DNA from 2 places in the Bacillus sp. JJ1521 genome. Region 2 is predicted to be linked to the other one. Evidence: predicted binding sites of a transcription regulator. Region 2 holds the regulator's gene; the other holds the start of a gene.

Region 1 (7,622 bases), on a different contig from region 2:
GTAACGGCTCATCATATCTTTGTTCCAAGGTGGACTCCAAACGATGTTAACATCTACGTCTTTTACCTCAGGTAATTCGGTAAGAACACGTTTTACATCCATGGCAATTGTACCTGCTAGCGGGCAGCCCATTGATGTTAATGTCATTGAAACTTGAGCCACTCCTTCATCATTCATATCCACATCATAAACTAGTCCTAAGTTTACAATATCAATCCCTAACTCAGGGTCAACTACTTGCTCAAGTGCACCCATTATATTTTCCTTTAAAGCTTCATCCATTTGATAACTCTCCTTTCGAGAAATAGCTTAATTAAAAGGTGTCTAGCTCCAGGCGCCATCGGCTCGAGGTTATAAGCCAATCGCTTCGGAAGGTAAAAGGCACCTTCTGTCAGCGCTCGTCTTATGCTTGTCGCCGATAAGCGGGCGCCTTGCGCTTTTCTTAAGTATAACGAAACACACGAAAAAAGTGAAATTCAATGACTTAACCACGTAATTGCATCATTGCTTCTTCAGACATGCGCTCAGGAGACCAGGCAGGATGCCATACCATTAATACCTCGACATCATTTACCTCTTCAATGTAAGCAACTGCATGCTTCACGCCACTTGTAATACTATCATGAAGAGGACAGCCAGGTGTAGTTAGTGTCATTTCAATATACACATTATTATTTTCTTTTATATCAATTTTATATATGAGTCCCAAATCAACAACATTAATATTCAGTTCAGGGTCAATCACTTGTTTTAACTGATCAATGATTTTATCTTTTAATTCCATTATCATTCTCCCCTTTATTTAAAAAGTACCTTTATAATGGTGTAGCCGAAAAAAACGGTTGAAGTGACAATTAAGCTTTGGCCAATTGAAAAGATAAGTAATTGCCCGGAAGCTATGGATAAAATTACAATAAGACTTCCTGCAACAAAGCCTGAAAAAATCGGAATGGCTATTTTTTCATCGATCATTTGCTTTAATGTCGGTACATCGCTTTTTCCAATAAGCTTGCTATACCTGTGTGTCCACCAAAGAAATGGAATAATTTTATATAAATAGCCAAGAATACTGCTAACAATCCACAAAAAGAGGTAAAGAAAAATAAGCATACCGTAAAAATAATAATACACTGGAAGAAATGAAAGAATCATTCCGAAAAAATGATTCACTAAGCCAAAACCAATCGCAATTAATGAAAAGATAAATGGTTTATCAAGTTTTTTCTTTAATCTTACCTTGATGATAGTTGAAATGTGGTAAGAAAAAAGAGCGAAGCCTGAGAACAGTAAGCTCATACCTGCTTGTAATAATAGGTATTTCTCAGCTGTAAAGCTGCTAATTGTAATAATAAAACCAATTACGTATACGATATAGACCCATCTCGCTAGCTTCATTGAAAAGCCGTGTGCTAAAGAAAACATCGGGACCATTTTATAAGAAAATCCGAAAATTAAGAATGTAAACCATCCAGCAACTCCAAGCAAAATATGACTTTTCAAAACAGCAAGATGATCTAGATTTACTATTCCAACCCCTAGATTGACGATTAATAGAATTCCAAGTGTAATCGTAAGCAGTAGGCAAATTAGAGCACTTCCTACAAATACGGTAAGAATATTTTTCTTCGCCTGTTTTTTCATCGTCATAAACATTTGTACAAGAAACAGTAAGATCCCAATAACCGAAAGTGAACCCGTAAAAATAGAAATACTAGGCGAGAAAGAAAGAGTTATTCCAAAACCACCAAAACCGATTGCTGTTATCCAAAATTGAACAAACCCAAATTTTTCACTCCAAATCGGAGTTAAAAAGGCTACCGGCACAAGTTGGTACATAGCTCCCATTGCAACCATTAGGGCCCATCCAAGTATCAATAAATGGGCAGATGAAAGGAGGGCAGGGGTTCGAAAAATCCCGTCTATCACCATATGCCCATTGAATAATAGGATGACTTGAGATGCGATTAAGGCAATAACACTAAAGATAATAAAAGAGAGCGGCAGCCTTATATCAGTTTCATTTGATAATTGAGGCATCATTTGCAAGCAGCTCCTTATTTCGTAATTTCAATTTGAAAGCCGCCATCAGGGTGAGATTCTGTTGTATGTTTGTAGCCAAGCTCATCTAACTGTTCATATAAGAACATTGGTCGCCGATCATTGATAATGGTTAACGTGTCGCCTTTATTTAATTTCTCGAGAGCTTTCAATGTCCTCATCATTGGTGTAGGAGGCTCAAGACCTCGATTATCTAATTTCATTAGTGTCACCTCGTTTAGTAAAAGTGACCTTCCAATGTCTTTTATCAATTTGCTCGGCTTCATTTGAAAAACCTTTTGCTTTTAAAATTGGAAATAAAGGAGTCGGTTTAAATGGTGCGTGTAAAATGAAAATATCTCCATCCTGCAAAGGCTTTACTGCTTCCATAATCTTTTGAAAAGGCTCGATTTTATTTTTTAGATCTTCCCTTACATCTACTTCAACAACTTTTGATTCTAATGGACTCATTTTTGATATCCCCCTTGATTAACGTTTATAACCTAATGATAATCATTTTCAATGAGAAATGATGTGACGTGAATCACAAATACCGAAAGATCAAAGACAAAGAACGCCACTTTCTGTTGGTCTAAAATATCTCATCATGTAACTTCATGTGATCTAATAGGTAATATCCATCAGGGGTCATTTCTACAATCTGTTTCTTTTTCAATACTGAAACCGTCCTGCTTACTGATTCGCGTGTTGTACCAATCATGTTGGCAAGCTCGCGATTAGTGAATTGAGTAGTTAGCTTGAAGCGATTGCCAATCTTTTCTCCGTTACTTCTGCATAAACGAAGTAACAGCATAATGATTTGTTCTTGTGTATTTAAAAGAATTTGTTCCTCCAGTCGTTTTTGAAGGTCGATGATTTTTTCACCTAAAACTTTAAAAATTTTAATACAAAGCTCAGGATTCTTTAATAATATTTCTTCAAATCTATCAATGGGGGTTAAAATAATATTCGAGTCCTCAATCACTTCGGCATGTGCAGGATATCCACCTTTTCTAAAAAATCCAGCATGCGGAAACATTTCTCCTGCTTCGAGTACGGACACAATCTGTTCCTTCCCGTGCATGTCAGACTTATAAATTTTCACCTTTCCAGATTGAATGAAAAAAACACGATCAAGTGGATCGTCTTGCATGAAAATAAACATTTTTTGTTTATATAATCGTGACTGTGAAATTTCAACAATTGGATCTAGTTCTTCCGGGGTTAATTCCCGAAACAATGGAACTCCTTTCAATTGTTCACGAATGGATGATATTCCCATCGGTCTCACTCCTTGTTCAAATTAACTGTACCAAAGGCAACTCCTTCTTAAGTGTAGCAATCCACGATATTAAAACTGTGATTTATATCATAGGTATTGAAATCAAAAACAATGTTCAAAAAATGGACACAAAAAAACTAGGAGAATATACTCCTAGTTTTTATCGTCTTTTTCCTCCGCACAATTAAAGCAAAGTAACCCTTTTTTATCATCTAAAACAATACCATTAATAAATCCGTCTAAACAATAAATGTCTTTCCCACATTCCTTACATGTACCTACTAAATCTTTCATCTTTTCACCCCGTAATTACTTTAGATTCCACAATCATGAGGTATGACAAGATGCTTACGTGGCATTTCGAAATTCACTTTCATTATCGCATATTTTTCTAGACATATGATAAAAAACATACGTTCATCGTGATAAGTTTCACTACAATATTGGATTAGACTCGATACAATGGACTCATAAAACAAAAGGAGGAATGTTAATATGGTATTTGCAGCGAAAGTAAATGCACCAGATTTTGCACCTAAGGATAAGCACCCTACCATTTTTAGAGCATTTGATAGTTTACAATCAGGTGAAATCATGGAGCTTACAAATGACCATGATCCACGACCACTCCAATACCAATTCATGATGGAACGCGGTGAAGAATTTTCTTGGGAATACCTTGAACAAGGCCCGGATGTTTGGCGCGTTGCAATCGGTAAAAAATAATCAGGGATTTCGATATCTCTCTCAAGGTGTATGCAAAGTTAATTTACGAATTTGCCTGCACCTTTTTTATGGTTGAAAAAGTTTCGTTTGGAAGACTGTTCCAATCGTGCTACTATGAAGAAAAAGTAAAAGGAAGTTACAAATGAATAAAACAAAAATCACAGGTATACTTTTAGCTGGTGGAGAATCAAGGAGATTCGGAAGTCATAAAGCATTTGCCAAACTATATCAAAAATACTTTTATGAATACGCAATAGAGGCAATGGAAGGGAATGTGGGCAATCTTCTTATTGTAAGCCATCCCGCATTAGTCGGTCAATTTCAGAGCCAAACGTCAGTGGAAGTTATTCAGGATTTACCCAAATTTAAAGGGAATGGACCACTTGCAGGCATGTTCACTGTTATGCAAAAAGAAGTTTCGGATTGGTATGTTGTTTTACCTTGTGACACTCCTTTTGTGACGGATGTTCTCGTTAAGCAACTAATCACTTTTACAACTGACCCTAGTATCGATGCTGTCGTTCCGGTAATCAATGGTAGACAGCAGCCCTTAATCGCTGTTTACCATTTTAGGGTTGCAAAGAAAATAGAACAATTGCTTAAAGGTCAACATTTAAAAATGAGCCATTTGCTAGACTCTTGCCACGTCAAATACGTAACAAATCAAGACCTTCAGTTACAAGGCTTGGAATTCGAAAACATCAACAACCAAACAGAATATGAAAAAATTCAACAAAAACCAATGACTGATACAAGGAACAAAGACTAAAAACGCCACGTCTGAGTGGCAATGTCTTTGTGACTCACATTGTGCCGGCCTCCATTTGCTTTTGTTGTAAAATTCACGCAGCACACTCATAATTTTCTGAAAAGTATGATAAAATATCTATAGCAGATATTTTGAAAAGGAGGGATTGTGTTTGAGGGTAGGCTTAGTTTTAGGTATATTAACCTCTGGACTTCTATTATTCATTGGTTTGTCTACTCATCAATTTGAAACATTTTCAGTTATTTCAGGGACACTTGGGATTATTTGCTTCCTGCTTGCTGGAATCATGTCCGATTCCTTTATAAATGGAGATCGTGCAAGAGCGAACTACTATACCGAAAGAAACAAAGACCGAAAAAAAAGAATCCGATATTCCTATTTATTTTTCCTCTTGGGGGCACCAAACCTACTTGTGGCTGTAGTGTTAACCCTCAATTACATTTGAGTTTCTTCAAATAATATTTCTTCAATTAACTTTTCATATAATTGATTTCTAGTTTCAGCACTTAGCCCCTCTCTGGTCTAGCCAATCCGTCAAGAAGGATAAAAGGCATACTTCTCGCCGGCTTTTTCTTATGCTTGTCGGACTTGCACAGGACAAGGAAAGCTTCGACAGCATAATCATCGCACGAAGAAAATGCTTGGCATTTTCGAGGAAGTGCTGACATCGACGTTTGCCACAGGACGTGGTAGTTGTTAGTCGATGTTCTTCTCGGGCACTTGAGCTTTTCCTTATTTGTGAACTTTTTCAAACACCTCCTTGATCTGTGATGTAACTCACATAATTCACTTTTTTATAGTGTTAAAATGTGGACATTAACAAAGGAGGTTTGCCTCATGTTTGAAAGAGACTATAACGAAGACCCATTTATTGTCATTTGGGAGCTTACTAGGGCTTGCCAATTAAAATGTTTACATTGCCGTGCAGAAGCACAATATACGAGAGACCCTCGAGAACTTTCCTTTGAAGAGGGGAAAAAGCTAATCGACCAAATATATGAGATGAACAATCCAATGCTCGTGTTCACAGGTGGGGACCCATTAATGCGCCCCGATGTTTATGATATTGCTGATTATGCAATTAAAAAAGGCGTACGTGTTTCAATGACACCAAGTGCAACACCAAATGTTACGAAGGAAGCAATTCAAAAAGCTAAGGAAGTTGGTTTAGCTCGTTGGGCGTTTAGTTTAGATGGTCCGACCGCGGAGATTCATGACCATTTCCGTGGAACAAAAGGTTCATTTGATTTAACGATGAGGGCTATTAAGTATTTACATGAACTTGAGATTCCAGTTCAGATTAACACAGTAATTTCAAGATATAATGTTCATGCCTTAAATGAAATGGCAAAATTAGTAGAGGATCTTGATTGTGTATTATGGAGCGTCTTTTTCCTTGTGCCTACTGGTCGCGGTAAAGAAACAGACATGATTTCTCCAGTCGAGCATGAAAAAGTGTTCCGATGGTTATATGATTTAAGCAAACGTGTAAAATTTGATATTAAAACAACCGCTGCACAGCATTATCGTCGCGTTGTCATCCAATCAAAACTGCGCGAAACAAAGGATACAGAAAAACATATTCGCTATGAAGATGCTCTTATGAAGGGTAAAACGGGTAAAATTGATGGTCTAGGAAGGGCTCCACAAGGCGTAAACGATGGTAGCGGATTTGTCTTTATTTCTCATATTGGAGATGTGTATCCAAGTGGATTGTTACCTGTAATAGCTGGAAATGTGCGTGAGACTCCTTTAGCTAAAATTTATCGTGAATCACCGATATTTAAAGACTTACGCAATCCAGACAAATTTAAAGGGAAATGTGGAGTATGTGAATTCCGACATGTATGTGGTGGATCACGTTCTCGTGCTTATGCGATGACTGGAGATTACATGGAAAGTGAACCATTCTGTGTATATATCCCGGAAGCCCTCCGTAAAAAAGATAAAACACTTAACTGATATAGAAAGACCCAAGGGATCATCCCATGGGTCTTTGTATTTTGTTACCATTATTCTATACTACAATACTTGGCTGGACATTCCTCACACTGAATTTCGTTTTTTATATAGGCTAAGTCGTGAATGGTAATAAAGCCTCGATAAACGGAAATTACACCTAAAGCACGTAATTCATGCAGCATTCGATTTACACTTTCCCTTGTAGTAGCACAAAAATTGGCAAGCTCCTGATTTGTTAAATGTAAGTCTATTAGGATACCATTTTTCTTATGAACCCCATAACTATTGGTCATTCGAACTAAGGTTGAATACAAGGCTCCTTTTTTACCTAATAGAACAAGATCTCTAAACTTTGTTTGTGTTTTTCGGAAATGATCACTCATCCATTTCATAAATTCAAATGCAAGATTTGTATTTTCAAATAGTTTTCGTTCCAAATCATCCTTTTGAATCACAGCAATTTCGCTATCTTCTAAAATCAGACAATCAAATAAATACTTCGGCTGATCTGTGAATAATGTTAACTCTCCAACAATTTCATTTTGACTACAAATACGAAGGGATAATTCACTGCCATCGGACGTTCCTTTGCTAACCCTTACACGTCCTGAAAGAATGAGATAAAGCTCAGATGCCTTCATTCCTTCCCGAAATAAATAGGTTCCCTTTTCCATTTTGATGAGTTGATTAGCTGATTGCAAAAGCTCTGTTAATTCATTTGAAATAGTTTTATTTTGTATTGATAACTGACTCATAGGTACCACCTTCCTAAGCAGGAATGCTATACTTGGTTAAAAGGAAGTTCAAAAAGTGCGGTGAATATGAAGCATCGATAGCGGAACTTCG
Region 2 (23,426 bases):
TCAAGACCTTGGGCATAAACATTGCCAGGGTATAAAATCCATTCCATAATGGTCAAGTGAATACGATACATAACCCATTTGCTTTTTATTTAATTAATTCTATCAACTCACAGTACTCAACGTGTGTGGAGTACTGCTCACTACTTCAATTTACAAAAAAGGGTTAGAAAAACGGTAATGGATAAGAGCATCTCAGATTGAAATTTCCCTATACATGAGTAATCAAGCAGTTTTTCATCATCTTAATTAATCGTATATATAACGATAGTCGAAAATATTCTTTTGTTTTATTGATTCTTTATTTAATAGAAATTCATCCCACTCTGTTAAAATAACAACGTGATTTACTTTCTCAAGTAACGATTTTAAGCTAGGTGAATATTCAATAGGAAGACCATAAGCCTCTTTAAACTCTTCAATGGCCATAGGGTCATAGGCAATAATATTCTTAAATCCTTTTTGCACTAAGCTTTCAATAATTGATTTTGCGGGTGTATCCCTTACGTCATTTGAATTTGCCTTGAATGCTAAACCGAGAATTCCTATATACTCATCCTCCTCTACTTTTACTGCCACATCATTTACAACAAATTCTTTAATTGTCTCATTTACTCTTAAGGTTCCTTTTAATATTTCTGGTGAGTAAGAATTCTTTAATGATTGGTTAACTAATGCCATAGTATCCTTTGGAAGACAATAGCCTCCAAAACCACAACCCGGATAAACATAGGATGTCATTTTAGCTGGATCACCAAACCATCTTTTATCGAGATGCAAGACTTGAAAGGATTTTTTTATTTCAATATCGCCAATGGATTTAGCGATCAACGACTGTTCGTTCGCAAAACTAATAAGAGTTGCTAGCAAAGTGTTAGATAAATACTTAATAAATTCTGCCGTATTTAAACTAACCCTATAGATAGGGGCATTAAATGACTGATACATTTTTTCCACGATCTGTCCGCTTTTATCTTCTTCCTGACCAATAACAATTCGATCTGGATTAATAAAATCTTCCCAGGCATAACCTTCTCTTAAAAACTCAGGATTATTAGTTAAACCAATATCAACACCAACGTTAAAACCCAGACTTTCTATATACGGTTTAATACTTTCGCTTGTCGTTGATGGAGGAATGGTCGATTTAAGAACCAGCACTTTAAAGTTCGGCTTTTTTATATATGCAGCTATACTTTTAATTGCATCCAAAATATAGCCTAAATATGCACCCCCATCTGGTTTACTCGGGGTTCCAACACAAAGAAAGATAACTTTACTATTATTTACAGCTTCCTGTAAATCATCAACAATCGTAAAACCTTTGTTTAAATGCTGATTTAATTTCTCATCAAGATACGGTTCATAAAAGGGAATAGTCCCATTTCTTAACTTCTCTTTTTTCTTTTGATCAATATCATAGCCGTAAACACTATACCCTTTATCGCTAAACCCCAAAGCAGTTGTCAATCCAACAAAGCCTAGGCCGATCACGGTAATCACTGAATTCCCCCCCCTTCTTTCAAAAAGGTTAGAAAGCGATGCACACCTTCATCAATAGAAATAGAAGGCGAATATTTTAACAGTTCTCTAGCCTTTGTAATATCGGGACATCTTCTTAATGGATTATGTGTTAAATAGCTCTGTTCATCAGATTCTCTAAATTCGATTGATTGATTAAACCCATAAATAGCTAAGCCTGCCTCTTTATAAATCCTAGCCAATTCTTTTATCGAAATTTCGGGTTTATCAATACCTATATTAAAGTAGTCAAAAGGTTCATATAGTAATGCCTTTAAATATCCAGTGATTGCATCTGTCACATAACAAAACGTTCGAGTTGGTTTACCGTCGGAATACATGACCAGCTTCTTGTTTTCAATAATTGCTTTCGCAAAATCAGCCGGTACCCGCTTATCATTAAGTCTCATACCTGGTCCATAATTATTAAATGGTCTGACAATAGAAATCGGCATATGGAATTTTTCGGCATATAGGTAACAAAGTGTCTCCCCAAATCTTTTTGCCTCATCATAGCATGCGCGCGGTCCTATCATAGCCACATTTCCTCTGTAATCCTCGGAAGTTGGAATATAATCCGGTAATGGATCACCATAAACCTCACTGCTGGAGAAAAATAAAAACCCTTTAATGTCTTTATTCTTATAAAAATCCAGCAAACCTCTTAGTCCTAATACATTTGCATCAACTGTTTCAAGAGGATATTTTCTATAATAGGTCGGTGAGGCAATTGATGCCATGTGGATAATAAAATCAACATCATTAATTTTATTCGTTTCAAATGATGAAAATTCAGTAATATCAAAAGAATAAAGTTCAATCTTTGAATTTGATTTACTTAGATCCTCAATCCATTTTGGTTTCCCAAGTTTAAAATTATCAATTCCAATAATCTTTTTAATGCCAATTTCATCTGAATATTCGGATAAAAATGACATTAAATAATAGCCTAAGAATCCGGCACATCCGGTTATTAAGATTGATGAATCCTTAAGTTTTCCTTTTTCGGACTTTCCAAGCTTATTAAATATATACTGAAGATCTGTCTGAAAAATTGTATTGTTTTTATCTTTCTTCATTTTTATCCACCTATATTTTAATTTTGATTCTATAATTTCATTTTCTCGATGTGGCATTGCACTGAATCCCAGTACCGTTTTTCGACGAATAATAACTTACTTCCTAAGAAGCCAATAGAACCATAATTAATAACTCATAATTCCCTCGGACCTTAGAGAAATCTAATAAAAATTTTACTCCTTAATCATCTTTATCCCATGTTTTCCAGGGAGCTTTACCCGAAGCCCAAATCTCTTGTAAATATCGCTTATCCCGTAAAGTGTCCATCGGATACCAAAAGCCAGTATGTTTAAAAGCCATTAATTGTCCATCCTTGGCAAGGTTCTCTAATGGTTCCTTTTCAAATACCGTTTGGTCGCCGTTATTTAAGTAGTTAAAAACTTCTGGTTGCAATACCATAAAGCCAGCATTTATCCAACTGCTATCCCCTTGTATCTTCTCCCGGAACTTCTCTACTTTTTGGTCAGCAGTCAAGGACAAAACTCCGAACCTGCCCTCTGGCTGTGTAGTGGTTACTGTAGCTAACTTCCCATGGGAGCGATGAAATTCAACTAAGTCTTTTATATTGACATCGCTAACTCCGTCGCCATACGTCACCATAAAAGGCTCATTTCCAACATAGTCCCGCACTCTATTGATCCGACCACCTGTCAATGTGTTTAAACCTGTATCAACCAAGGTGACCTTCCAAGGTTCAGCGGAGTTTTTATGAATGATACTTTTATTTTTTTTCTGAAGATCAAAGGTAATATCGGAATTATAAAGGGAATAGTTAAAAAAGTACTCTTTGATAACATGGCTCTTATACCCTAAACAAATAATGAAGTCGTTAAAACCATAACTAGAGTACAATTTCATAATGTGCCATAAGATTGGCTTATCACCAATCTCTATCATAGGTTTGGGTTTTAAATGGGTTTCTTCACTTATTCTTGTGCCAAACCCTCCAGCTAAAATTAAGACCTTCACATTTTCCCTCCTACTCGGCTTTTTTTCCCATAACTTTTATTTCTAATATATTCTTAATTCCAAAAGCTGTTTGGGCAATAACTAAACTTCAAACGCCTATTTTATGGGTAAATTGAGTTAGGGGACCGGCTATCTCCACGCTTACCCCAATAAAAGCGGTTTGGACACTCTAACATCCATATCACACGTAACAGATGGATTAAAAGAGCAGATAGCATAGAAGGTTTAAAGGTTTTGAGATTGAATTTTGGTCAAGATATGGCCATAAAAAAGATAGTACTCAGCTAATAAAGTTTCTAACATAGATATTTCAGAAATTAAGCATTAACCTTCTCCTAACTCATGGAGTAGAGGAAGGTGAGAAGTTGATTGCACAAGCATTGTTATCCCTTAAGGCAAATTTTCCCCCTGGACAAGTGCCTTTGTAATTGTAGATTAACCAACTCCAAATAGACCTGATATGGTGTAAATGCATCTATTGGTTTGCTTATTCATATTAATTTTCCATTCACAGGTTCCATCCGAACAATTAAGTTTGAGAAAAGGCTCGTAAAAATGTTGAAACGTCATGAAATCAGGCAAAAAGAAGTGAAGTTACAAAAAGGGCTTTTTTATGTTGATAACAATTTTATCTTTGTACGAAATGATGGACATCCGAAATTAAGAAAAGTTTGAGAAACTAGACTAAACGTCTATTCAAAAAGGCAGGTATTCATAAAAACATTACCCCTCATTCATTCAGACATACATCTACATCTCTATTGATTGAAGCGGGTGTGGGAGTAAAGAAGATTCAGTAGCGTTTAGGGCATACATACATCAATACAACCATAAATATTTACGCTCATATGACCGCCAATATGGAAGAAAAGGCCTCCCACCAGTTCAGTAAACTGATGAAAGACCTTCTCTAATAAGATGGTTTTTGTGAAAAAAGTGAGCATTTATCTTTATTCCACTCAAAAACCCCTATATATCAAGGATTTATGATGTTTATTACATCATGCCGCCCGTAAGATGAGAGTGTGTAATATCTTTAACGATATGTGCAAAAAATACTGTATATCAAGGTTTTGGGAAATCCGTGCTGTAATATCTTTAACGGGAATTTACCGTTTTTCACTTACTTGCGTTAGCAAAATGTTAGCATTTTATCTTAAAATTTTGGTCATTACTACTTTTAGTAAATGAAGATTTAAGTGGTGATGGCATAAAATCATGAGCAAAGTCTCTTTAAAACTTAAAGACCTTATAATGATTTCTTGATAAACGTGTTTCTTCCTTAGCCATTTTGTTGGTCCACATATCCAAGTATCATTCTTAATTGATTATTTGTATAGCCCATTTTTAATCTTATTCCAAGAAACAACAGACAAGCTATATCTAAAGAAATCAAACATATTATCCAACTTACCAATCTTCAGGTACTTACACTTCTTTATGAATGTGCAGCAAAAAATCTAGCACTAAACAAAATGCGAACTGAATTGTGAATCCTATAATGAATCCTAATAATATTGAATGAATCGGCTATAGATAGCTCGTGCTGTTTTCGCGTCATTTATGCCGTGGATGATCGCCCTACCATCCTTAAAGAAAACGATTCGATAATCTTCAAATTGACAGGAAAGCAAATATGGATTTAAGACAGGGTTTGTTACCTGATGCTTTACATTTTTTATTAAGTCCTCCAATGAGTATGTTTGCGGGAGCCCTGGTCTTAACTGAACGGCATCTCTTCCACAGAGAACATCCGTCTTCATTTGATTTTCAAACTGTAAAAAAGGATAGGATGGTTGGTCACCACATGTTGGACAAAGTTTATTTTTTAACTTTGTTACATTGATTTCTGCATTTTCACCTTTCCAAATATCTATCGATTGAAGAATTGGTGATATCGATTCTCCCGAAAGGAGTCGGAACACTTGTGCCACTTGATAAGCAGCGGTGACTTGAACAATCGGACTAATAACCCCAACGGTATCACATGTCATTCCATCCATTGGCAGATGGTTTAAAAGACAGTGCAAGCACGGAGTTTCTCCCGGTATAATGGGTAATGTCAGTCCATAGCTTCCCACACATGCACCAAAAATAAAGGGGATCCCCATTTTTACAGCTGAGTCATTAACGATTAAACTTGTTTCAAAATTATCCGTAGCATCAACGACAACTGAATGACCTTTAATCAATTCAGTAATATTCAGTCCGTGAACATCCTCAACGTTCCCCTCAATTGTGATTTCACTATTAATTTGTTCAAGACGTTTTTTCGCGGCAATTGCTTTTGGGATTTTATTTTTTACATCTTCTTCCGTATACAATTGCTGCCTTTGTAAATTGCTCCATTCCACATAATCCCGGTCAATAATCGTTAGATGCCCAATTCCTGCTCTTGTCAGCATTTCGGAGCTTGCAGAACCTAATGCACCTGCCCCAATTATGATGACACTTGCCTCTTTTATTTTTACTTGCGCAGTCGCTCCCAGAAATAATTCCTGTCTAGAATAGCGATTGTTCAAGATGTCACCATTCCTGTAGTTGGGCTACTTGCCACTGCGTACTCTTTTTCTTCAATTCTTCCAGCTTCGAACCCTAGTCTTCCCGCTTCCAATGCTAGTTTCATTGCTTCCGCCATTTTCACAGGATCTTTTGCACCAGAAACGGCTGTATTAAGTAATACAGCATCCGCACCAAGCTCCATGGCAAATGCTACATCCTTAGGTGAACCGATTCCAGCATCAACAATGACTGGAATGGATGACTGTTCGATAATAAACTTCAAGTTAAGAGGATTAATAATTCCCTTTCCAGAACCAATTGGGGAAGCCCCCGGCATGATGGCATGAACTCCAAGATCCTCAAGACGCTTAGCTAATACCACATCATCAGAAGTATACGGAAGTACAATAAAACCTTCAGCTAAAAGCATTTCAGATGCTTTTAACGTTTCGATCGGATCCGGTAAAAGAGTACGATCATCACCAATTACCTCGACTTTGATCATGTCACATAATCCAGAGGCTTTCGCTAATTTCGCAATCCGAACTGCTTCTTTAGCCGTTTTTGCACCAGCCGTATTCGGAAGTAAAGTGTATTTAGTCAAATCCAGTTGTTCAAGAAAATTCGGTTGTTCCTCTGAAAAAATATTCATCCTTCTTACCGCAAAGGTTAGAATTTCAGCCTCTGATACTTCAACCGCTTTTTTCTGAATCTCAAATGATGGGTATTTTCCAGTACCTAATAAGAGTCTTGATCTGAAGCTTCGATCTGCTATTTTTAACATGTTTTATCCTCCTCCAACAAAATGTATGATTTCTACTACATCGCCTTTTGAAAGACCTGTAGTTTCATAGTTATTTTTCATCACAATATCCTTATTGACCTCAACCACAACAATACGATTTTCTAGATTGTAATGGGAAAGCAACCCTTGAACATTTTGGATGGTTTCTGGAAGGTCAATCTGTCTTCCGTTTACGATAATAGACATGTATGGATCACCTCCTAAACGGTCAGCGGCTTACGACGGTCAATTCTAAAAGCCTCCACCCAGTCTTTTTTCACTTCTCTTTTCAAGATTAAATCCGTAATCATTTGCCCAGTTGCAGGAGCAAGCAGGATGCCATTTCGATAATGGCCTGTCGCAAATAAAATTCCTTCGTCTTCAGGATGGTAGCCAATGAATGGATTTTGATCAAATGTTTGGGGACGCAATCCTGACCAAGCTGAATCCAATTTCATATCTGCTATGGTAGGCAGCAACATTTTTGCCTTTGCTATAAGTGTTTCGATGCCATTTAGACTAACCTTATCAGTCCAATCGTTCTCCTTGATGGTTGCGCCAATCACAAGCTTTCCATTGTTTCTTGGGACAACATAATATTTATCATGAAAAATGGTATGCTTTAAAACCGCTTTTTCACCAATCACCGAAATGCATTCCCCTTTTACAGGAGTCATTTGATGATCTAACCCAAGCTGCCTAAAAAAGGTCTCGCTCCAAACTCCACTGGCAACGACTACATGCTTCGCTTCAACAACACCCCTTGTGGTTTGAAGGAGGAAAACATTATTTTGTTTTTCAACAGTAAGTACCTTTGTAGATTCTAGAATAGAGGCACCAAGGATTTGAGCACTTTTAGCAAACGCTTGACAAACCCCAATCGGTAAAACGTTTACATCATCTTCAATATAGGCTGCGCCTAACAGATGAGGTGAAACATCTCGTTCTAATTTTTTCACTTCTTCTGTTGCTAGCCATGAAACGGTTGGTTGGGCTAAAATCGCCTTTAAACCTTGTTTATCTTGCTCAGAAAATACAAGCTTTAAAATGCCCCCCTTTCTATAACCCAAGTCAATTCCACTTAATTCATACAATTCATCTTTCAGCTTTCCATAAGCAAACTGGCTTTTTCTTGCAAAAGGGAAAAAGACATCAACATCCCCCTCACATTCAGAATGCGCCCCTAGCATGCCAGCCGCAGCACTTGTAGCTTTTGCCCCAACCTGATTCTCCTCGAACACAGCTACATCGATATTTTCCTTTGCTAAATAATAAGCAATCGAGGATCCAATAATACCGCCCCCAATTACTGCTACTTCATAGCTGTTTTTCATTACGGACCACCTCATAAAATTGACTTGCTGCAGCTAGCGGATTTTCTGCTGAAAAAATTCCTGACATCACTGCAATTCCTTCTGCTTTTAATTCTCGTAATTCGTTTACTTTATCTAGTTTAATTCCACCGATTGCATAAATTGGTAGACTCAAATGCTTTTTCATCTCAATGAGGGGTTCAATGCCATTTGGAGCCTTTCCCCTTTTACTATTCGTCTCATAGCAATGTCCGTATAAGAGATAATCTGCTCCTTTTGCTTCGGCTTCTTTAGCTCCTTCATAGGAATGGACCGACCGACCAACTGTTAGATGAGGAAAACGTTCTTTGACCATTTTAACCGGAAGCCCTATTTCAGGAAAATGGACATTTGGAATATCCATCAGTAAGGCAATATCTAATCGATCATTTAAGATAATCTTTTCTTTTTCAACACCACCCTCTTCCAAATATTGGAGTAGTATGATGATTTCTTTAACGGTTTTTGTTTTTTCTCGTATTTGGACAAAATCAATTTTGTTTTTTATTTTTATGATCTTCGATGCGAGTTCACGAACAGAATGCGACTGATCCGTTACAGCCATCAACTTCATTTACTTCTCCCCTTCATTGGAGCACCTTCTTTGTAAGTTATTAACTTGCTGCGCCCTCAAAAAAAACCACTTTCCGACATAGGAAAGTGGTGTGTTCGATAGTTGCCTAAATTCACATAAGCACAAACAGTCGCTACTTCCCTACGCAGATACTAATCTGTTCAGGTTATGAGGGTTTAAAAGTAACTACTTTATTCTCAGCCCTTATCAAGGGATCCCCTAGTAAAACTCCAATTTATTCAATTATTAAAATTATCTATTATATTACTACAAGAATTAGAAAATTTCAAGTAAACTCCTTTACAAAAACGAGGCTTCCCAAAAGTTCAAAGAACTAATGGAAAACCTCTAATTTTTAGCCTTATTAGGGTTCAATGTTACCCCTAAAAGGGTGTAAGGCAAGACCCCTATAAATCAAGGGATATTGGGCCGATATTACATCATGCCGCCCATTCCACCCATTCCGCTCATGTCAGGCATTGCAGGAGCATCTTCTTTAATGTCAGCAATTACTGCTTCAGTTGTTAGGAACATAGCTGATACAGATGCTGCGTTTTGAAGTGCCGAACGAGTAACCTTAGTTGGGTCAACGATACCAGCGTCAACCATGTTTACCCACTCGCCAGTTGCTGCGTTGAAACCAACACCAAGTGCTTCGTTTTTCAAGCGTTCAACAACTACAGATCCTTCAAGACCAGCGTTGTGAGCGATTTGACGAACTGGCTCTTCTAGTGCACGAAGAACGATGTTCACACCAGTTGCTTCGTCTCCAGCTAACTCAATAGCAGCTACTTTGTTATATACGTTCACAAGTGCAGTACCACCACCTGAAACGATACCTTCTTCAACAGCTGCGCGAGTTGCGTTAAGAGCATCTTCAATACGAAGCTTGCGTTCTTTTAGTTCAGTTTCAGTAGCAGCACCAACTTTGATAACTGCAACTCCACCAGCTAATTTAGCAAGGCGCTCTTGTAACTTTTCTTTGTCAAATTCAGAAGTAGTTTCTTCCATTTGAACACGGATATTGTTTACGCGAGATGCAATCTTATCAGATTCACCAGCACCTTCAACGATTGTCGTATTTTCTTTTGTTACAACAATCTTAGAAGCACGTCCTAATTGAGTAATATCGGCAGATTTAAGGTCTAAGCCTAAATCTTCAGTGATTACTTCACCACCAGTTAGGATTGCAATATCTTCTAGCATTGCTTTACGACGGTCACCAAATCCAGGAGCTTTAACAGCGACTGCATTGAATGTACCACGAAGCTTGTTCACGACTAGAGTTGCAAGAGCTTCACCTTCAACATCTTCAGCGATTAGTAATAATGGCTTACCTTGTTGAACCACTTGCTCTAATACTGGTAGGATTTCTTGAATGCTAGAAATCTTTTTGTCAGTGATGAGCACATATGGATTTTCAAGAACTGCTTCCATTTTGTCAGAGTCAGTTACCATGTATGGAGAAGCATATCCACGGTCAAATTGCATACCTTCTACTACTTCAAGTTCAGTAGAGAATCCTTTAGATTCTTCGATTGTAATAACACCGTCGTTACCTACGCGCTCCATTGCTTCAGCGATCAATTCGCCAACTTCTTTGTCATCTGAAGAAATAGCAGCAACTTGTGCGATAGAATCTTTACCTTCAATTGGTTGTGAAATAGCTTTTAATTCTTGAACAGCTACTGTAACAGCTTTTTCAATACCTTTACGAACTACCATTGGGTTTGCACCAGCAGTAACGTTCTTTAAGCCTTCGCGAATCATCGCTTGAGCAAGAACTGTTGCAGTAGTAGTACCGTCACCAGCAACATCATTTGTTTTGCTAGCAACTTCAGCAACAAGCTTAGCACCCATGTTTTCAAATGCATCTTCTAATTCGATTTCTTTTGCAATTGTTACACCGTCATTTGTGATAAGTGGTGAACCAAATTTTTTCTCAAGAACCACGTTACGTCCTTTTGGCCCTAATGTTACTTTTACAGCATTTGCTAATGCGTCAACACCACGAAGCATTGCGCGACGAGCATCTTCACTAAATTTAATTTCTTTTGCCATTTATAAGCCCTCCTCAAAAATATAAATTAAATCAAATGCACCTTGGCGGCGTATTTGCGCCCGATTTTTAGGCCCACACGATGTGGGTCATGAAGACGTTGCCACAGGAGGTGGCGCCTTTAGTCTTCGATCTAACTGCTCGAAAAATTTTCCTTTAAAAAATCGTGGCATCCGCCGAAGGCTTTTAACTTTATTCAGGATTTCGCTGAATAAAGTTAACAATCTTATGATATAAATGCTGTTTTCAATTAACCGATAACAGCTAAAATGTCGCTTTCACGTAAAATTAAGTATTCAGTACCTTCGTATTTCACTTCAGTACCAGCATATTTTGAGAAGATAATGCGATCACCAACCGCAACCTCTAAAGCTACTCTTTCACCACTGTCTAGTACACGACCTGTACCTGCAGCAACTACTTTACCTTCTTGTGGCTTTTCCTTTGCAGAATCTGGTAATACAATCCCGCTTGCAGTTTTTTCCTCTGATTCAACTAGTTCAATAACAACGCGATCACCTAATGGCTTTAACAAGTGAAACGACCTCCTCAAATAATTTAAATATTAGTTTCGTCTGCTTATTAGCACTCAAACAACTCGAGTGCTAACACAATTATTATATTAAATAATCTCTACCTATTTTGCAAGTCATTTGATATAGAATTTGGAAAAAAGATTCGACTTTCTTCGTCACCTATCTATCCTATGTTACTAACAAGAAAAATAAACCATGGTTATTCATTAATATATTTTCTTCAATGAAAAATTGGATTTGCATTATACTAATGGATAAGTATGAATATATGTTACAATACAAAGGGTGGACAATTAGTACTGATTCATTATTCCATCTATAAAAAGGAGATTTTCATGAAAGCTCGATATTGGTATGTCATTTTAACGTACATCATCATGCAGTTCTCTGGAATTTTAGGTATCCCGCTTCTCTTATATTTTGGTGTTGGAAAAGACCTAGATCCAGCCGCTGCTCAAAATACAATAATTTCACTTTGGACTGTTTTTAGTTTTGTGGCCGCACTTCCGATTGTATTATATTTATTAAGACAAGATATTAAGGAAAGACATCAGAACTTACGACGTTCCTCTAAAGGTGAGGCAATTGGATGGGCGATCGCAGGTGTGTTTATGGCTATGACAGCCCAAGTGGTTGCGGCAAACATTGAAATTCATCTGTTTGGTATTGAGCCCGGTTCTGAAAACACCCAAGAAATTTTGACCTTGGTAAAATCTTTACCATTGCTTGTAATCGTAGTATCGATAATTGGTCCAATTCTTGAAGAAATTATCTTCCGACAAATTATTTTTGGATCATTATATAAAAAATTTAACTTTTTCATCTCAGGCTTAATTAGTTCGTTAATTTTCGCTGTTGTGCATATGGACTTTACTCATATCCTCATTTATACGGCAATGGGCTTTACCTTTGCATTCCTCTATGTACAAACAAAGCGAATTATCGTACCGATTTTTGCCCATGTAGCGATGAATACTTTTGTTGTCGTGGTTCAGACAATTTTTGCAGATGATATAGAAAGAATCATGAAGCAAGCTGAGAAGCTGCAACAGACATTTATTGGGGGCTTTTAACTTATGAGACGAACTTCACCTTTTGTAATGGGCATCTTTTACACATTATTGGGTGCATTCTTTACGTATATCGCGATTACTAATGCAACGCAGTCTGTCTGGAACTTTTCCACGGTGCTACTTGCACTTATCGCAACATTTGACTTTGGTATGGCAATCCGTATGTTTGTCCTACACAGCAAAATAAAAAAAGTAACTAACGCAAAAAAATAACCTCCCGGTGGAGGTTATTTTTTATTATCTAACTTCAACTGCAGCTTTTCAGAATTATTCCATACTATTCGCTGCCATCATTTCCGCTTTAAGCACCTTCCTGTAAGCACTTCTTGATACGAGAATACTGATTTCATATAATCCGAATAACGGCACGGTGACCATTAAATGGGAGATGATCTCAGGTGGCGTAATTAACCCACCGATGACTAAAAGGACAAAATACGCATACTTTCGTATTTTGGATAAAAACATCGGTGTCACGATTCCGAGTCTTGTTAAGAACATTACGACAACTGGCAGCTGAAACAAAAAGCCAAACGGTAACGTTATCTGCAGCAGGAATTGAAAATACTCATTAATCCCGATTACCTGGTTTATATCAAGGCTCACCGCTAACCGCGTCATAAAATTCACAACAAATGGAAATAGAATAAAATAAGAGAAAGATATTCCTAGTAAAAACAATATTACCGAAACTGGGATATAACTCAATGTTACCTTTCTTTCCCTCTCATACAAACCCGGACTAATGAAGGCCCAAAGCTGAAACAGTAAAAAAGGGGAGGAGATAACAAATGCAATAATAAATGCAAAATTCATATATATTTTAATTGGATCTGTTATCCGGAAAGCATTCATTGTCAGCTCTTTAGCTTCTTCCGCATTTTGCAAATAAACAATTACATGCTCTGCTAGAAAAAAGCTTCCTAAAGCAACGATGAAGAAGAAAACGACTACATAAATCAGTCGTTTTCGCAGCTCACCAATATGATCATAAACGGACATTTCTTTTTCGTTCATGTGACTCATCCTATCATTACTTCACATCATGAGTTTCATTCTTCTTAACATCATCTTCGTCATCATCTGCTAAACCTTTTGTTGCGTTTTTGAATTCACGCAATGTATTACCTGCTGCTTTTCCTAATTGAGGTAACTTACTTGGTCCAAAAATTAGTAACGCTGCAAATACGATCAATAGAATACTACCAAATCCAAGATTCCCCACTGTGAGTCACCTCCCTACATTATAAATTCTATTTCTATTCTTCATTTGAATCATTTGAATAATGCTTTAAAAAATAAACAAGTGCTTGTAGCTCAACAGCTAAATCAATATGGTGCACCCGAATATGTTCAGGAACGTTGATTCTTGCTGGAGTAAAATTAAGGATACCCTTAATCCCTTTATTTACCAGGCGGTCAGTAATCGACTGAGCTGCTCCAACCGGCACCGTTAAAATGGCAACTGTTACATCATCGGGCAATTCATTCTCAAGATCATCTAAATGATGCACCTTTACTCCACCAATACTACTGCCTACTTTATTATAATCCACATCAAACGCAAGCTCAATTTTTGTATTATTATTTTTTGAAAAATTATAATGCAAAAATGCTGTTCCTAAGTTACCCACACCGATTAACGTAACCTTCGTTAACTCATCCTGATCAAGGGTCTTACTAAAAAAGGATAATAAATAATTGACATTATAGCCATACCCTTTTTTTCCCAATGCACCAAAATAGGAAAAATCACGTCTAATCGTGGCGGAATCAACCTTAACCGCGTCACTCAGCTCTGCAGAAGAAACCCTTTGCTTTCCCGAGGCATGCAGATTTTTCAAAAACCGATAATAAAGTGGCAGCCTTTTGGCAGTTGCTTGTGGTATTTTTGATTGTTCTAAATTCATGTTTATTCCCCCGCTACTTGCCTTTTGAAATCACCGTTTTTTCCACCAGTCTTTTCAGCTAAATAGGTTGGTCCAATTACCATCCCTTTATCAACCGCTTTACACATATCATACACCGTTAGCGCACAAACCGATGCGGAAGTCAACGCTTCCATCTCAACACCGGTACTGCCTTTTGTTTTAACTGTTACGGTAATATGTAAAATATACTCATCTTGAGTCGTCCAACTAAAACGAATGTCGACTCCCTTTAATGCTAATGGATGACACATCGGGATTAGCTCTGATGTTTTTTTAGCTGCCATAATACCAGCAACCTGGGAAACAGCAAGAACATCCCCCTTGCTCACTTCATTATTTATTATTTGCTCATAAATCAATTTATTTACAGTAATACTTGATTTTGCAATCGCTGTACGAACAGTATCAGATTTCTCCGTAATATCTACCATCTTAGCGCGACCTTGCTCATTAAAATGGGTAAATGATGTCATTTATCGAACCCTCCACTATGACTGAATGTTTAAAAGGAGGATGAAAAGGACCAAGAAGTTCGAGGCGGTGCAGCTTTGAGTACCGGAACGTATGTATTTAATACGTGAGGCACGGAAAAGCAAGCCAACGAAGAAATTCGATGTGTCATTTTCACCGGACTTTTTGAACCTCCACTAAAACTATACACTATTTTACCACATCTGTCTTTGTAACATCTGTGAACATTATCATTGCAGTTGCTCTATTTAGATAATATAAGATACACTGTTCATAGAAACAAGAGGTGAGAAACAATGATTTTACTACAAGTAAATCAGCTCAAAAAGTATTTTGCTGCTGATCTTATTTTATCGAATATAAAATTAGAAGTACAAACCCGTGACCGAATTGCCATTGTTGGTCGAAACGGTGCCGGAAAGTCCACTCTATTAAAAATTATTGCTGGCCATATGTCTCATGATGGCGGCGAAATCATTAAGCCAAAAAGTGTCACAATTGATTACCTCGCACAGGACACTGGGCTTGAATCAAATCTTACCATCTGGCAAGAAATGATTACCGTCTTTGCATCATTACAAAAACTTGAAAAAAACTTAAGAAACCTTGAAATAAAAATGGGCGACCCATCTATTTTTGAAAATCCCACTGATTATCAAAAGCTACTTGAAGAATACGATCAGCTCCAGGTCGATTTTAAGGAACAGGGCGGCTATCAATATGAAGCCGACATTCGATCCATCTTACATGGTTTTAATTTTACAGAAGAAAGCTATAAAACCAAAATATCTAGCTTAAGTGGTGGTCAAAAAACACGGCTCGCTCTTTGTAAATTATTACTAACAAAGCCTGATTTATTGATTCTTGACGAGCCGACAAACCACCTCGATATTAGCACGCTTACCTGGCTTGAACAATATCTCCAAGGCTATCCTGGTGCACTCTTAATTGTTTCCCATGACCGTTACTTCCTAGACAAAGTCGTTAACCAGGTCTATGAGATTTCAAGACACACAAGCAGCAAATATGTTGGAAACTATAGCAACTATTTAAAAATAAAGGCTGAAAATTATGAGCTTGATCTGAAAAAATACGAAAAACAACAGGAAGAAGTCGAAAAACTAAAGGACTTCATCGCCAAAAACTTAGTCAGAGCCTCGACAACGAAACGTGCACAAAGTAGACGAAAGCAGCTTGACCGAATGGAACTGATGGACAGGCCATTAGGGGATGAAAAATCAGCTTCCTTCCATTTTGACATTGAACGACAAAGCGGAAATGACGTGTTAAGTGCAAAAGAAATCTCCGTTTCCTATGAAAAAGACAAACCCATTATCAAAAATGTCAATTTCAATATTTATCGCGAAGATAGTATTGCGTTAGTGGGTCCAAATGGGATTGGAAAATCAACTCTATTGAAAGCACTTATCGATAAGCTTGAACATGTGAATGGGACCATTCGTTTCGGTTCACATGTAACGGTTGGCTACTACGACCAACAACAAGCCGACCTTACCTCAAATAAACGGGTGTTAAATGAATTATGGGATGAATACCCGCTTAAACCCGAAAAAGAGATCCGTACTGTTCTTGGGAATTTCTTGTTTTCCGGGGATGATGTGTTAAAAATAGTTTCAACCTTAAGTGGTGGTGAAAAAGCGAGACTTGCTCTTGCTAAGCTGATGATGGAAAAATCAAACTTCCTTATTCTTGACGAGCCTACGAACCACTTAGATCTTGATAGTAAGGAAGTACTTGAAAATGCGTTAATCGATTATCCAGGAACCATTCTTTTTGTATCTCATGACCGATACTTTATTAACTGTATCGCAACGAAGGTATTTGAGTTATCCACAGATGGCCTCACAGAATACCTTGGGGATTATGATTACTACCTTGAAAAGAAATTCGAAATGGAAGAACTCGCTAGACTCGAAAACGAAGAGAAAAAACCTGATAAACGGGAAGTTATCCAAGAAAAAATATCCTATGAACAAGAAAAAGAATTAAAGAAGCAAGAGCGTCAACGAAAACGCCGAATTGAAGAAATTGAAGTTGAAATATCCTCTCTTGAGGAAAAAACCGAAGAAAATGAACAGCTTCTTTGTGACCCTCAAGTTTACCAAAATCACGAGGAAGTTCAACGAATTAATGCAGAAAACGAGAAAATTTCAGCTACACTTGAAGCCTTAATGGAAGAATGGGAATCCCTCCACGAAACGAGTAACTAGACCCTTTCACCTATCCATAAAAATAAGTTATCCCCATCTAAAACTCATTTTAGAGGGGATTTTTTGTACCATTTTCCACAATTTATTGAGTTATACACTGACTTATCCACATTATCCACATATACCAACAGGGTTATCCACAAAAGGTACCCACAAATGCACATTAGTTATTTCAGTACTTTATTTGAGTTTTCCACAAAAGGTGTGGATCTGTGGATTATTTATCAACAAAAAGCATAGAACTTATGGACTACTTTTTTTCTTTAACTGCTGTTTTATTCCTAATAAGTGACATTGGATTTTTCATCTATGCGAGGACTAATCATTTCACCTTTTATAGTAAGTGAATTATTCCCGACTGTATCCGATTTCCTCATACACTCATTCGTATAAGTTGTCGAATTGTAATCATTTGAATAGACCCCTGGAATACTCCTCATGTCCGCTGGTGTTATTTTTCCCTGTACACATACTTTAGTGGAAGTCGCATTTTTTAATGAGAAACCCGTTAAATCTGCATCGCCCGTAATATAGATACTTGAGTTCACTGGTTTCATAATTTGATCATATAATTTGGCATTCCCAATAATCACAATTGATGAATTAATAAACCCATTTGGATTAAACTTCCCGATTCTGGTAGGGTTATTTACATCTAAACTATGGATGATTAATTTAGAATTTGAAACTGCATGTGACAAATGATCAAGATTGACTCCTTTGTTAAAAACAATAAAAGAATTAGAGATTCCATTCATACTTGTAATTTCCTTTGGATCCAAATTTGAACTACAATCTACCGTTGTGTTATTTTTCTTAAAATCAGCAGTTGTACAAGCACGTAAATTTTTACCTTGTACGGAATCCTTAATGTCTTCATATAAAGGTACAGGAGGCGGTGTACCTGTTGATATAACTATGCTATTTCTGTTGATAAAATATGAAAAATCAAATGTTGCACTCAATATCTTTTCAAGATTATCACCATAATAACCATAGCTTTCATAAGTAATACGATAACATTGTGAATTGGCAGGTGTTTGAGGGGAGCAAGTAGTTGTCGTTATCCCATTCGGGTTAATTTTTATCTTAAATGAACTATTTGCATCCACGGTCTTTTCTGGAAGAAAATGATCCCCAAATTGAGTAAAAAGAGTGTTATTGGTTTTATATAAATTATTTAATTCTACGGGAAATTCAAGATTAAACTTTTCAATTAATACATCTGTTGATGCTGAATTCGTGAAGTAGCGAATAATGATTTCTTTTTGCTTTGCTTGATTATATAATTGCTCATTTAGGAAGGACTTTAATTGAGTTTCATAATATACAACTCCCATTTCCGCAATATCCGTTGTTATAATGTTTGATTCCGTCTTACTGATTTGCTTCATGTTGGTAAGTGAAGCACCCATTACCGCTAAACCTAATATGGAAATCACGGTGAGAATTAATAATACAACTACAAGGGTCATTCCTTGTTCATTTTTTAAATTCCTCATAGTCCCCTCCTTACAACCTGGAAATAATGGTTTTTATCTCAGATTTTTGGCTTGGCTGCTTTCTGTCTTTTATGATGAGTTTAATGTATAAAGGTTGAGATGTATGAATGGTTGTTGCATTTGAAAAAGGGACCTCGTCAGATTCCTGAGAATTGTACAATGAATAAATATAGTGTTCATTTGATAGATCTACAGCACTAACAACAGTTCCAGATCCATCTTTTCCTATGAGCTGAATTTTATTTGCGTCTGGGTTCTGATCAACGACAATCTCATACGATGAATACGATTCATGGGCTTTCGTAATAGTAGTGACGAGAATATTCATTTCTTGCTGCCTTGAAACATTATCCTTTGATTTTTCAGAGTAGTTCATTCCGTTTATTAAAACACCATAGATTAGTATGCTGACCATTGAAAATATCGCCAATGTAGCAAGAAGTTCAATAAGTGTGATTCCACCATTATTTCGGAGGTGTTTATTCATCTATTAATGCTCCTTTTAGTTCTCAAAGTAGGTAAAGGTTTCGGACAATACCTTTGTCCCTTTTTGCACTAGAACATGTAATTTTGATAAAGTTATATCTACATTTTCATCATCGCTTGTATCCACTTTTACGATGACGGTAAAGTTTTGTCTTGTAAAAGTAAGTGCCAGAATGTCGTTATTTACTTGTATGTCATCCGTTAAATTTAACTTTGGATAATTAGATTTTGGAATTACTGTATCGGTTGAAGTTCTTGAAAAATGGATCAAGTCTTTTAGAGCTAGATTTTTTTCGTCATTTACTTTGAATTCTTCTTGTACTTCTCTGGCAATGTTGGTTGCGTTCATTTTGTCAGAGGAGACCCCATTATATTTAGCTGACATGATAAAAAATGACATGAAGCTAATCAATATAATAGTCAAAATAGCAATTGAACAAATTAACTCTATTAAGGTAACTCCTTTTTCATTTTTAATGGATTGGTTCAAACAATCACCTTCAAATTAATTTTTTCAGTGGGCAAGAGTATAATTTCCTATTTTCCATCTAGCTATATAGTATTATACATGATTTTAATAGAATTCATTTGGTGTTTTTGAGCACAAATGTATGAGGGGCTGCATGATTTAATAGTTACGAAAAAATGAAAAATCCCAAGTGTAGTTACCACTTGGGACTTCCGTTAAATAAAATTAAGCCTCGATATCTAGGCCCGGGTTAGCGTTTAACGCATAGGAGGAACGCTTCCCAGTTTCATATAAGATACTTCCAACTGCCGCAATCATCGCAGCATTGTCTGTACACAGCGAAAGTGGCGGAATAATGAGCTTCACTTCCGGCATTTCCGAAAAAGCATGCTCTAAAGCAGCTCGCAATCCTTTATTTGCCGCAACTCCCCCAGCTAATAGGACTTGTTTTACTTGATACTCTTTCGCCGCTTTCACAGTTTTTGTCACTAACACATCAATGACACTTTCCTGAAAGCTTGCCGCTAGATTCTTTGGTTCAATTGTTTCCCCACGCTGCTCGGCATTATGAAGCGTGTTAATGACGGCTGATTTTAACCCACTAAAACTAAAATCATATGAACCCTCTTCCAACCATGCTCTTGGTAAATCAATTGTCGCCGTTCCCTCATGCGCAAGTCGATCAATATGAGGACCGCCTGGGTATGGTAGACTAAGTGTCCTAGCGACTTTATCATATGCTTCACCAGCAGCATCATCTCTTGTTTCCCCGATCACCTTAAAGGATGCGTGTTCTTCCATATACACAAGTTCTGTATGGCCACCAGAAACAACTAACGCCAATAACGGAAACTCCAGCTCCTCAACTAATCGATTCGCATAAATATGACCTGCAATATGATGAACGCCTAGAAGGGGAATATCGTGAGCAAATGCCACCGCTTTTGCCGCATTCACTCCAATTAATAAGGCCCCTACTAAGCCTGGCCCTTCTGTTACCGCAATTCCATCAATATCCGCAAAATGAACATCTGCCTGCTTCAACGCCTCTTCTATCACAAGAGTAATTGCCTCCACATGGTGCCTTGATGCTATCTCTGGAACAACCCCGCCAAACCGCTTATGACTTTCAATTTGTGATGCAACAACATTTGATAAAATTTCCCGTCCATTTCGCACGATCGAAACGGCCGTTTCATCACAGCTTGTTTCAATTCCCATAATTAATTGATTATCACTCATTTAAATTCACCCACATTACTAGCGCATCTTCATTATCGTCTGTATAGTAATTTTTTCGGATACCACCTGGTTTAAAGCCTAGTTTTTTATAGAGGTTTTGGGCAATATGATTCGACACTCTAACCTCAAGTGTCATCGTTGCTGCCTGATGCTGCATTGCTAACAGCTTCGCCTGCATCAGCAAAGCCTCCCCAAGCTTTTTCCCTCGATATTCTGGAAGCACTGCGATATTCGTAATATGGCATTCATCTAAAATAAGCCACATCCCACAATACCCTATCACTTCGTCGTTATCAGTCATCACAATATACTTTGCAAACTGATTATGAACTAACTCATTATAAAAAGCTTCTCTCTTCCACGGGACGGTAAATGCTGAAGTCTCAACCTTCATAACACCATCAATATCCTCTAACGTCATGAAGCGAAACAAAATCTGTTGATTGATGATATCTTCCATGCTTACCCCTGCCTCTTCCCTAACCAATTCGCTTCCGCCTCTGCCAAACGAATATAATTTGGCACAAATGTATGAACGTCCACTGGCTCTTTCTTCAAACCCAACTCAGCTAGCTCACTTGGTCTCGGATTCCAATCTGTGTATGGTGCAACATATGCAAGTTGATCTAAATCTGTTTCTATCTTTTCCTTATGGATAACTAAATCATTTCCGATAAAAAGAACCGGTGTCTCCTTCTTTTTAAGCTCCTCTAGCCAATCGGATAATAAAATAATTTTATCTTCTTCCACACATGTTAGCGTGTTATCCTCATATTGATAAAGACCGGTGTACACTTGACCACGCCTAGCATCAAATAATGGAGAAATATAGCCATTAAAATACCTGCCATTGGCTGCAACTACTTCAAGACTTGATACTCCTACTAACGGTATCTGCAATGACCAGGCTAATGTTTTCGCAATCGTGACTCCAATTCTCACACCCGTATATGAACCTGGCCCCATCGCTACAACAATCTTGTTGAGTTCTTTAGGCTTTATGCCACATTCCTTCATTAGCTGTTCAATGGCAGGCATCACGCGGACAGAATGATTTTTGGGTAGATTTGTAATGACCTCTCCAATCACCTTCTCTTCATCAACAATCGCGACCCCTAATACATAATTGGACGTATCTATAGCTAAAACCTTCATTCGCCAAATAACTCCTCACATAATTGTTGATACCTTTCCCCTATTGGTATCACCGTAATTTTACGCTTTGTATCTCCTTGATGTTCAATTCTAAGTGTGAGTTTTTGCTCGGGTAATCGATCTTCAATGAGATGTGCCCACTCCACCACAGTCACACCATCACCCTCAAAATATTCATCAAACCCGAGATCCTCATCACTATGCTCTAAACGATACACATCCATATGGTACAAAGGAATTCGTCCATGGTATTCCTTAATAATCGTAAACGTCGGACTATTCACCGTTCTAGTAATTCCAAGTCCTTTTGCCAGGCCTTTTGTAAAAGTTGTTTTTCCTGCTCCTAAATCACCCTCAAGAGTTATGACATCACCCGGCCCAAGCCTTTCAGCCAGGCGATAAGAAAAATTCTCCGTCGCTTCAGGTGTATTCGATATAAACTCAAATTTTTCCATAGATTCCACCTTACTTAGTAAAATGATTATATCCTTTCATTTCAAGCTTTTGTAGTTCCCCGTCTCGGTTTAAAAATACAGCTGGACCGCCTTCCGAAACAGTCCCAATTTTTGAAAGGCCATAACCATGTTCTTTTGCTTTTTTCTGTAGTATATCCCAATCCGAAGCAGCCATCGTCCCAACTAGTTCAAAGTCCTCCCCACCGTATAATGCAAACTCTAGAGCACGGTCTTTAAACTGTGCTAAAATAGCATCACTGAGTGGGATTTTATCATCATCTATAAGTAACGTAACACCGCTTGCCTTTGCTATCTCATTGGCTTCACTAGCTAAGCCATCACTAATATCATTTAAAGAGACCCTTCCAAATGTAGATAAAAGTCTCCCAATCTCTACTCTCGGTGTCGGATATTGATGTTTACTTATAAGGGGTTCCTCTAACTCAGTAAACCAATGTTTTTTTCCACTATGTAATAATACATTCAACCCAGCTGCTGAGTCTCCAACCGTTCCAGTCACAAAAACAATATCTCCTGGCTTTGCATGGCTTCGTAAAAAATGCTTTCCTTTCTCAACCTCACCAAGTACCGTAACAGTTATAACCAAGGATTCAGCAATCGAAACCGTATCGCCACCAATTAAATCTATCTCGTACTTATCTGCTAGCATTGCCATACCTTCATAAATCGATAACAAATCCGTTTCGTTCCAATCCTTTGGGATCGCAATAGACACCAAATAATAGGTTGGGATTCCCCCCATCGCTGCAATATCACTAATATTAACAGCCAAAGCTTTATATCCAATTTGGTAAGGATCCATAGTATGAGAATTGAAATGAATACCCTCTACCATTGTATCCACGCAGATAATTTGTTCCATATTTGGAGTTGGACGAAAAAGTGCAGCATCATCACCAATTCCAGCTATTAAACCGGATTGAAAAACACGCTTCGGTTTGATTTGATCAATAAAATGAAATTCATCCTGTAAAGCCATCTAAGGTCACTCCTAATATATCGAAAGGAAATAGTAA

What was found. Region 2 encodes Rex, which represses fermentation and respiration genes when NADH is low (regulators of the CRP and FNR family bind a similar motif). Its sites were predicted from a motif close to TTGTGAAATATTTCACAA; they were not measured.
Region 1: the regulator Rex is predicted to act here: its motif matches at 5,551-5,568, upstream of V7147_RS14895 (TIGR04053 family radical SAM/SPASM domain-containing protein).

What each region holds. Positions count from the first base shown of each region.
Region 1 is NZ_JBALOX010000102.1:54-7,675, reverse strand. Features, by position in the region: gene V7147_RS14945 (metal-sulfur cluster assembly factor) at 1-282, opposite strand, end outside; gene V7147_RS14940 (metal-sulfur cluster assembly factor) at 485-784, opposite strand; gene V7147_RS14935 (hypothetical protein) at 799-2,040, opposite strand; gene V7147_RS14930 (DUF2249 domain-containing protein) at 2,055-2,261, opposite strand; gene V7147_RS14925 (DUF2249 domain-containing protein) at 2,248-2,508, opposite strand; gene V7147_RS14920 (Crp/Fnr family transcriptional regulator) at 2,630-3,319, opposite strand; gene V7147_RS14915 (hypothetical protein) at 3,473-3,613, opposite strand; gene V7147_RS14910 (DUF2249 domain-containing protein) at 3,815-4,045, shown strand; gene V7147_RS14905 (molybdenum cofactor guanylyltransferase) at 4,188-4,814, shown strand; gene V7147_RS14900 (DUF5316 domain-containing protein) at 4,966-5,259, shown strand; gene V7147_RS14895 (TIGR04053 family radical SAM/SPASM domain-containing protein) at 5,652-6,776, shown strand; gene V7147_RS14890 (Crp/Fnr family transcriptional regulator) at 6,827-7,531, opposite strand.
Region 2 is NZ_JBALOX010000019.1:1,032-24,457, reverse strand. Features, by position in the region: gene V7147_RS03925 (UDP-glucose dehydrogenase family protein) at 247-1,500, opposite strand; gene V7147_RS03920 (NAD-dependent epimerase/dehydratase family protein) at 1,497-2,597, opposite strand; gene rfbF (glucose-1-phosphate cytidylyltransferase) at 2,779-3,567, opposite strand; gene V7147_RS25160 (hypothetical protein) at 4,278-4,367, shown strand; gene V7147_RS03910 (ThiF family adenylyltransferase) at 5,076-6,089, opposite strand; gene V7147_RS03905 (thiazole synthase) at 6,086-6,853, opposite strand; gene thiS (sulfur carrier protein ThiS) at 6,857-7,060, opposite strand; gene thiO (glycine oxidase ThiO) at 7,075-8,187, opposite strand; gene V7147_RS03890 (thiamine phosphate synthase) at 8,171-8,779, opposite strand; TPP riboswitch at 8,901-9,010, opposite strand; gene groL (chaperonin GroEL) at 9,215-10,840, opposite strand; gene groES (co-chaperone GroES) at 11,089-11,373, opposite strand; gene V7147_RS03875 (CPBP family intramembrane glutamic endopeptidase) at 11,710-12,447, shown strand; gene V7147_RS03870 (YdiK family protein) at 12,451-12,660, shown strand; gene tatC (twin-arginine translocase subunit TatC) at 12,715-13,464, opposite strand; gene V7147_RS03860 (twin-arginine translocase TatA/TatE family subunit) at 13,481-13,672, opposite strand; gene V7147_RS03855 (redox-sensing transcriptional repressor Rex) at 13,707-14,357, opposite strand; gene moaC (cyclic pyranopterin monophosphate synthase MoaC) at 14,360-14,851, opposite strand; gene V7147_RS03845 (ABC-F family ATP-binding cassette domain-containing protein) at 15,146-17,080, shown strand; gene V7147_RS03840 (PilX N-terminal domain-containing pilus assembly protein) at 17,362-18,582, opposite strand; gene V7147_RS03835 (PulJ/GspJ family protein) at 18,593-19,069, opposite strand; gene V7147_RS03830 (type IV pilus modification PilV family protein) at 19,085-19,558, opposite strand; gene tsaD (tRNA (adenosine(37)-N6)-threonylcarbamoyltransferase complex transferase subunit TsaD) at 19,763-20,779, opposite strand; gene rimI (ribosomal protein S18-alanine N-acetyltransferase) at 20,772-21,239, opposite strand; gene tsaB (tRNA (adenosine(37)-N6)-threonylcarbamoyltransferase complex dimerization subunit type 1 TsaB) at 21,242-21,934, opposite strand; gene tsaE (tRNA (adenosine(37)-N6)-threonylcarbamoyltransferase complex ATPase subunit type 1 TsaE) at 21,931-22,389, opposite strand; gene thiL (thiamine-phosphate kinase) at 22,400-23,389, opposite strand.